2 regions of the Janthinobacterium sp. 1_2014MBL_MicDiv genome follow, and region 2 is predicted to be linked to the other one. Evidence: predicted binding sites of a transcription regulator. Region 2 holds the regulator's gene; the other holds the start of a gene.
The links. The regulator sigma-54, encoded in region 2, starts transcription at its own class of promoters, with help from an activator protein. The targets are predictions, from matches to a motif close to TGGCANGNAANCTGCTTT.
Positions count from the first base shown of each region.

Region 1: a site for sigma-54 is predicted at 1,655-1,672, ahead of glnA (type I glutamate--ammonia ligase). Genes of this name have one in related genera too.

Region 1 covers NZ_CP011319.1:5,014,148-5,018,565, reverse strand. The annotation lists gene YQ44_RS21630 (TAXI family TRAP transporter solute-binding subunit) at 1-846, shown strand, start outside; gene YQ44_RS21625 (rhodanese-like domain-containing protein) at 923-1,384, opposite strand; gene glnA (type I glutamate--ammonia ligase) at 1,770-3,185, shown strand; gene YQ44_RS21615 (DUF4124 domain-containing protein) at 3,358-3,843, shown strand; gene glnL (nitrogen regulation protein NR(II)) at 3,851-4,418, shown strand, end outside.
Region 2 covers NZ_CP011319.1:5,656,486-5,660,903, reverse strand. The annotation lists gene lptA (lipopolysaccharide transport periplasmic protein LptA) at 1-317, shown strand, start outside; gene lptB (LPS export ABC transporter ATP-binding protein) at 317-1,072, shown strand; gene YQ44_RS24505 (RNA polymerase factor sigma-54) at 1,077-2,555, shown strand; gene hpf (ribosome hibernation-promoting factor, HPF/YfiA family) at 2,625-2,987, shown strand; gene YQ44_RS24495 (enoyl-CoA hydratase/isomerase family protein) at 3,142-4,227, shown strand; gene rapZ (RNase adapter RapZ) at 4,272-4,418, opposite strand, start outside.

The sequences.
Region 1 (4,418 bases), 640 kb from region 2:
GAGCTGACGGTAAGCGACCTGCAAAACACGCCCGCCACGGTGGAGCTGCTGGAAGGGCGCATCGACGGCCTCGTGTTCAGCTCGGCGCCGGAAGCGCCGCTGATCCAGATGCTGCTGCAAACGCCGGGCATCAAGCTGTTTGATTTTTCGCAAGCCGAGGCGTACACGCGGCGCCTGCCCTTTCTGACCCACGTCATCTTGCCGCGTGGCATCGTCGACCTGGGGCAGAACATTCCCGCGCAGGATTATCACCTGATCGCGCCGACCGCCACGCTGGTGGCGCGCGAAGACTTGCATCCGGCCCTGATCGACCTGTTCGTGCAGGCGGCGGCCGGCATCCACGGCGGCACGGGCTGGTTCCAGCAGCAGGGGCAGTTCCCGTCCGCGCGCTACACGGAAATTCCCGTCGCGCCGGAAGCGCTGAAATTCTACAAGGATGGCGCGCCCGTGCTGCAGCGCTATATGAGTTTCTGGCTGGCCAATTTCTTCGACCGCATGTGGGTGCTGGTGGTGGCGCTGGGCGCGCTGATCCTGCCCCTGTCGCGCGTCGTGCCGCCGCTGTATGTGTGGCGCATCCGCTCGCGCGTGTACCGCTGGTATGGCCAGCTGCGCACGGTCGAGCAGGCGCTGGAAGACGTGCCGGAAGATAGGCGTGCTGCAGTGTATGCGGAGCAATTGACGCGGCTCGACCAGATCGAGGAAATGGTCAACCAGATTTCGATCCCGCTGTCGTTTGCGGACGGCCTGTACGGCTTGCGCAGCCACATCAATTTCGTGCGCAAGCGGATTCAAACCCTGATGGGCGAGCATCCGACCGCCGCGGCGGAGGCGGGCGAGCCGGCCTGAGCGCTGGATGCGGGCGTTTCCTGCTTAGCGCCGGAGCGCGCCGTCAGGCCCGAGCAATAGCCGCACCGTTAAAACCTCAGGCGCCCAGCCACGGCAAGCCCGCCTTGCACCAGCCACCGATCTGTTTGCGGTGGCCGTCGGCATCCTTGTCGCCCTCGAAGCCTTCGAGGATGTCGAAGCAATTCGCATAGCCGTGTTCGGTGGCCAGCTTGGCCGCATGGCGCGAGCGCACGCCGGAGCGGCACAGGAACAGCAGTACTTCGTCTTTGCCGGCCTGGGCAGCCAGTTGCGCGAGAAAGTCGGGATTGGGCACGCCGCCCGGATAAGTGGCCCATTGCACCGCACCATGCTGGGTATCGGCGATGTCGACCCGGCCGACCCAGTCGCGCTCGGCATTGGTGCGCACGTCGATCAGCTTGACGCTGGCATCGAGTTGCAGCAATTCATACGCTTCCTGCGGCGTCACGGCGCCGGCGTACGGCGTACCCTCATTGGCGCGGCTGCGGGCGGTGCTCAGGATGTCGGCGGCGGTGGTCATGGCGTCCTCGATGAAGGTGGAATGGTATGAACGATTATAGTGCGCCACCGGCGCCCCGCAAACGGGAATACGCGGTGCATGCGCGTCGCACCATAAAGAGGCATTTTCTCAAAAAAGCAAGGAAATGCACGATAATGGTGCGTTATTAGTTTTTCGCACTTGTATAGTGCATTCCTGATGTGCGGCTGTTCTTGCGTGGAAATCGCCGCCATGAAAACTTTCACTGGGATGACAGCGATTTTGCCGCCGACACCCAGGAGCTCCTGGAGCTGGCATGGAATCTGCTATGATCCCTATGAGTTTTGGTGGCACGCAATGTTTGCTTCGCTTCATCAGCCCGGACGCATTAAGGTCGGCTCACCCCACATTCATTTAGGAGATACGCATGGCAATGACAGCCGCAGAAGTCTTGAAGATGGTAGAAGAGAACGAAGTCAAATTCGTTGATTTCCGCTTTGCCGATACCCGTGGTAAAGAGCAGCACGTGACGGTTCCCGTGTCGCACTTCGACATGGACAAATTCGAATCGGGCCATGCCTTCGACGGCTCCTCGATCGCTGGCTGGAAAGGCATTGAAGCGTCCGACATGATCTTGCTGCCGGATCCAAACACCGCCAATATCGACCCGTTCATGGAAGAAACGACGCTGTTCATGCAGTGCGACGTGATCGAACCGTCGGACGGCAAGGGCTACGACCGCGACCCGCGCTCGATCGCGAAACGCGCCGAAGCCTACCTGAAATCGTCGGGCATGGGCGACACCGCCTACTTCGGCCCTGAGCCGGAATTCTTCATCTTCGACAGCGTGCGCTGGAAGATCGACATGTCGGGCTGCTTCGTCAAGATCGGTTCGGACGAAGGTTCGTGGTCGACCGGCAAGGACATCGAAGGCGGCAACAGCGGCCACCGTCCTACCGTCAAGGGCGGCTACTTCCCCGTGCCGCCAGTGGACAGCTTCCAGGACATGCGTTCGGAAATGTGCCTGATCCTGGAATCGCTGGGCATCCCGGTTGAGGTACATCATCACGAAGTCGCTGGCGCGGGCCAGAATGAAATCGGCACCAAGTTCTCGACCCTGGTCGAGCGCGCCGACTGGACGCAAAACCTGAAATACGTGGTGTGGAACGTGGCGCACAGCTATGGCAAGACCGCCACCTTCATGCCGAAACCTATCGTTGGCGACAACGGCTCGGGCATGCACGTGCATCAATCCGTATGGAAAGATGGCAAGAACCTGTTCGCCGGTGACGGCTATGCCGGCCTGTCCGATTTCGCCCTGTACTACATCGGCGGCATCATCAAGCACGCCAAGGCACTGAACGCGATCACCAATCCGGGCACCAACTCGTACAAGCGCCTGGTACCAGGCTACGAAGCACCGGTGAAACTGGCGTACTCGGCGAAAAACCGTTCCGCCTCGATCCGTATCCCGCACGTGGCCAATCCAAAAGGCCGTCGCGTGGAAGCGCGTTTCCCGGATCCACTGGCGAACCCGTACCTGTGCTTCGCCGCACTGCTGATGGCTGGCCTGGACGGCGTTGCCAACAAGATCCATCCGGGCGAAGCCGCATCGAAAGATCTGTACCATCTGCCGCCAGAGGAAGATGCACTGATCCCTACCGTTTGCGCCTCGCTGGAAGAAGCGCTGGAAGCCCTGGACAAGGACCGCGAGTTCCTGACCCGTGGCGGTGTCTTCAGCGATTCGATGATCGATGCCTACCTGGAACTGAAAATGCAGGACGTACAGCGCATGCGCATGACCACGCATCCTGCCGAGTTCGACATGTACTACTCGCTGTAATGGCGCCATGCCGGCAACTTGCCGGTAGTGAATAAAAAACGCGGGTGAGGCGATGGTCTTGCCCGCGTTTTTTTATCCGGCGCGCCAGTGTGATGTTGTATATTCAGCCCAGCATCGATGCGATGCAAGCTGACAGGAGTAGAGATTGACTAAGCATTACAGAATGGCGTTGATGGCCGGATTGCTGGGCGCCGCGGCCCAGGCGCATGGGCAGATTTTCCTGTGCACGGATGCCCAGGGCCACAAGGAATTGACGGATATGCGGCGCAACGCCAGTTGCCAGCTGCTCGATTTACCGGGCGCCATCACGGCGCCGCCGGCGCGCAAGACGCCGCCCCCGTCGGGCGCGCCCGCGCGACCCAGTACCCAGGCGGCAGGCACGCCGGCGCCCGCCGCCGGCGCGTTTCCCCGGGTCGATGGCGCCGAGCAGCGCGCGCGCGACCTGGACCGGCGCCAGATCTTGCAGGATGAATTACGCAGCGAAGAGCAGAAACTGGCGGCGCAGCGCCTGGAATTCAACGAGGGCCAGCCGGAACGCCAGGGCAATGAGCGCAACTATGCCAAGTACCAGGAGCGGGTGGCGCAACTGAAGGACAACATTAGCCGGACACAGCAGAACGTCGAGGCCCTGAAACGCGAGATCGCGAATATCCGATGACGAGACGATGACTACAGACACCCACTCCAGCCGCCCGGCCCACCTGGCCGGCCTCGATCTGCTCGCGTCAGCCGTGATCCTGCTCGACGGCGACGGCCGCATCGGCTATGCCAACGCGGCGGCGGAAAACCTGCTGGAAAGCTCGCTGAAAGCCCTGTCGCGGCAAAAGCTGACGGCCCTGTTCCTCAATCCCGACGAGCTGGCCGGCATCTGCGCGCAGGCGCTCGAGCACAAGTTTTCCGACTTGCGCCAGGACTTGAGCCTGGAACGCCTGGGGCGCGAACCGCTGCGCGTGCACAGCATCATCAGCGCGCTCGACGCGCCGCCCGACAGCGTGCTGATCGAGCTGCGCGAAAACGTGCAGCAACTCAAACTCGACCGCGAGGAACGCATCCTCGACCAGAGCCAGGTCAACAAGGAGCTGATCCGCAACCTGGCGCATGAAATCAAGAACCCGCTGGGCGGCATCCGCGGCGCGGCGCAGCTGCTGGAGCTGGAATTGCCGGCCCTGCACCTGAGCGAGCTGCGCGAATACACGCAGGTCATCATCAAGGAAGCGGACCGCCTGCAGACCC
Region 2 (4,418 bases):
TCCGCCAGAAGCGCGATGGCGCGGGCGACCTGTGGGTCGAAGGCGAAGCGGAGCGCGTGGAATACGATAACAAGACGGAAGTGGTGAAACTGTTTTCCAAGGCCAAGCTGACGCGCCTGGAAGGCACGAAAATCACCGATGTGGCCAATGGCGCCTTCATTTCATATGACAGCCGCAACGAAGTGTTCAAGATGGAAAACAGTGACAGCGGCACCAGCGCCCCGGGCGCCGGTAGCGTGCGCATGGTGATCCAGCCGAAGACCAAGGCACCCGCGGCGGAGAAAGCGCCGGCGGCGCCCGCGCCAGGAAAGAAATAATGGAAAATACACGTTGCGGCAGTACCCTGATCGTCCGCGGGCTGCAAAAGACCTATGGCAAGCGGCAAGTCGTGCATGATGTTTCGCTGCAAGTCGAATGCGGTGAAGTGGTGGGTCTGCTGGGGCCGAACGGCGCCGGCAAGACCACCTCGTTCTACATGATCGTCGGCCTGGTGCCGTCGGATGGCGGTACCATCGATATCAGCGGCGTGGATATTTCCAGGCTGCCGATCCACCGCCGCGCGCAGATGGGCCTGTCCTATCTGCCGCAGGAAGCGTCCGTTTTCCGCAAGCTGACGGTGGAAGACAATATCCGCGCCGTGCTGGAAATCCAGACCGTCGAAGGCCGTCCGTTGACGAAGGCCGAGATCGAGGAGCGCCTGGATAAATTGCTGGCCGACTTGCAGATTGAAAAGCTGCGCGAGAACCAGGCCCTGTCGCTGTCGGGCGGCGAGCGCCGCCGCGTGGAAATCGCCCGTGCGCTGGCCACGGACCCGCGTTTCGTGCTGCTCGACGAACCGTTCGCCGGCGTCGACCCGATCGCCGTGATCGAAATCCAGCGCATCGTGCGTTTCTTGAAGGAGCGCAATATCGGTGTGCTGATCACCGACCATAATGTACGCGAGACGCTGGGTATCTGCGACCGTGCCTACATCATCAACCAGGGCTCGGTGCTGGCGTCGGGACGCCCCGACGACATCATCGCGAACGAGTCGGTACGCCGGGTCTATCTGGGCGAACACTTCCGCATGTGAGCCAATGAAACAATCATTGCAGCTGCGCACCTCGCAGCACTTGGCACTGACGCCGCAGTTGCAGCAATCGATACGCCTGTTGCAATTGTCTACCCTGGAATTGCACCAGGAGCTAGAGCAGCTGTTGACGGACAATCCCCTGCTCGAGCGTCTCGACGATCCGCTCGACCGCTCGTTGCGCCTGCTGTCCGATGGCGCCTTGAGTTCGACGGCCGCGCCGGCCGAGGCACCGCCCCAGCCACCGAGCCAGGAGGCGCCCGCCGCGCCGGCCGAAGCGGATGGGTTTGACGGCGAGGCGGGCGAGAGTCCGGCCGCCATGGATGGCGGCGACAGCGACTGGAGCGAAGCGAGCCGTGGCAAGGCGCCCGACGACGAAGATGCCCGTCCGCAACTCGAAGCCCATCACTGCACCTTGCGCGAACACCTGATGGAGCAGATGCGCGTGACGGTGCTCGAATTGCGCGACCGCGCGCTGGTCGAGCTGATCATCGACGCCCTCGACGACAATGGCTACCTGGAAGAGTCGCTCGACGACATCCTGGCGCGCCTGCCGGCGGAGCTGGACATCGACGCCGACGAGCTGCGCACGGCACTGGCGCTGCTGCAAAGCTTCGATCCGCCAGGCGTGGGGGCGCGCAACGCCTCCGAATGCCTGGCGCTGCAAATCAAGCGTTTGCCGCATATCGCCCTGGTGACGCGCCGCATGGCCATCGTCATCGTGGAAAAGCACCTGGCCTGGTTTGCCCAGCGCGATTTCAACAAGCTGAAAAAAGCCCTCGATTGCGACGACGAAGACTTGCGCGAGGCGCAGACCGTGATTCGCCTGTGCAATCCGCACCCGGGCGCCGTGTTCGCTTCCGACGTTTCCGACTACGTGGTGCCGGACGTGGTTGTCAAGCGCGCGCGCAATGGCTGGCAGGTGACGCTGAACAATGACGTCATGCCGCGCCTGCGCGTCAATGCCATGTATGCCAACCTGCTCAAGCAGGGCAAGGGCGAAGGCGCCATGGGTGCACAGTTGCAGGAAGCCAAGTGGCTGATCAAGAATATGCGCCAGCGCTTCGACACGATCCTGCGCGTGGCGCAGGCGATAGTAGAAAGACAAAAGAACTTTTTCTCGCATGGGGCCGTTGCCATGCGCCCCCTTGTGCTCCGTGAAATAGCTGATACACTGGGTTTACACGAGAGTACTATCTCGCGGGTAACAACTCAAAAGTACATGCTGACCCCGCACGGCATGTTCGAGTTGAAATATTTCTTTGGTAGCCACGTCGCCACCGAAGCGGGGGGCGAAGCGTCATCGACGGCGATACGGGCATTGATCGTGCAACTGACAGGAGCAGAAGACCCTAAAAATCCTTTATCCGACAGTAAGATTGCGGACATGCTGGGAGAACAAGGCATGGTGATTGCGCGACGTACTGTTGCCAAATACCGGGAAGCGTTGAAAATTCCGCCAGTGAGTCTGCGTAAGTGCTTGTAGTTTTTTCGGTTCCTCTGCGGGCCGGATACGATGGATACCGCACGAACCCGATCATCTTTAGGAGTGTGTATGAATCTCACCATCAGCGGACATCATCTCGAAGTGACACCAGCCATTCGTGAATACGTACAAACGAAGCTGGAGCGCGTGAAACGTCATTTCGATCACGTTATCGATATCGCCGTGATTCTGACCGTGGACAACCTCAAAGAGAAAGAAAAGCGTCAAAAGGCCGAAGTCAACCTGCGTCTGAGTGGCAAGACCGTCTATGTGGAAAGCCTGGCGCAAGACCTGTATGCCGCGATCGATACCCTGATCGACAAGCTGGACCGGCAAGTGATGAAATACAAAAGCAAAGTGCAAGGGCACGGTAAAGAGGCGATCAAGCATCTGCCAGACAACTCAGAGGATGAAGCCGTCGTCGCCGTCTAAGGCCACCCGCTTCTCGCAGTTGTGATCAACTAAGGGCGCACATCTTGCGCCCTTTTTTGCGCCCGTCACCCTTGCGCACGGATCGCCTGGCCGAACGCAAGGTTGCTCCTGCAGGCGCTAGAATGTTGGCACTTTCACTTCTTGCCTGCCTGCCATGAGCGACTTCGTCCACACCTCCATCCGCAACCGCACCGCGCACATCGTGCTCGACCGCCCGAAAGCCTTGAATTCCCTGTCGCTGGAGATGGTGCGCACCATGAGTGCCGCCTTGCTGGCCTGGCGCGACGATCCGCAGGTGGACGCCGTGGTGATACGCTCGAGCAGCGAAAAAGCCCTGTGCGCCGGCGGCGACATCCGCTTCTTTTACGATGCGGGCCGGGCCACGCCGCAGGGTGGCAGTGCATTGCTGGAAGATTTCTTTACAGAAGAATATGCTTTAAATCATTTAATCCATTTCTATCCGAAACCGTATATCGCCGTGATGGATGGCGTGGTGATGGGCGGCGGCATGGGCGTGGCGCAGGCCGGCCCCGGCAACCGCTTGCGCATCGTGACGGGCCGCACGCGCATGGCCATGCCAGAAGTCAATATTGGCCTGTTCCCCGATGTGGGCGGCAGCTATTTCCTGTCGCGCCTGCCTGGCCAGCTGGGTCTGTACCTGGGCTTGACGGGCCTGACCATCGGCGCGGCCGATGCGCTGTATACAGGGCTGGCCGATGTGTATCTGCCGGAGACGGCCATGGAGGCGCTGGCGGCCCTGTTCGAGTCGACGCCCGGTGAAGGCTTGCCGGTGGCCATCAAGGCCCTGGCGGCGCCATTCCAGGCGCAGGCTGGCGTCTCTGTGCTGGCGGCCGCGCGCACGGCGCTGGACCGCCATTTCAGTGCCGCTTCCGTGGCGGCCATCATGGCATCGCTGGCGCAGGATGACAGTGCGTTCGCGGCCAAGGCGCTGGCGGCAATGCGTTTGCGCTCGCCGCTGATGATGTCGGTCACCCTGGAATTACTGCAGCGCGGCGCACACCTGGGCGTGGCCGATTGCCTGCGCATGGAGCGCACGCAGGTGCGCCACAATTTTGCGCATGGCGAGGTGCTCGAAGGCGTGCGCGCGCTGGTGGTCGACAAGGACAATGCACCGCGCTGGCAGCCGGCCAGCCTGGACGAGGTCGATGCGGCCATGGTGGCGCGCTTCTTTGCACCGGTCTGGCCGGCGCAAGCGCATCCGCTTTGCCATCTGAATTAACAGGGCCACATACAAGCGACGCGCGGTCGCCTGGCGTTCTAGTTCTAGCTACGTTCGCGGTGGCGCAGGACGACGCGTTCATTCGGGCTGAAATACTGCGCCAGCCGTTCCGCCATGTACACGGAGCGGTGCTGGCCGCCCGTGCAGCCGAGCGCCACGGTCAGGTAGCTGCGGTTGTCGGATTTGAATGA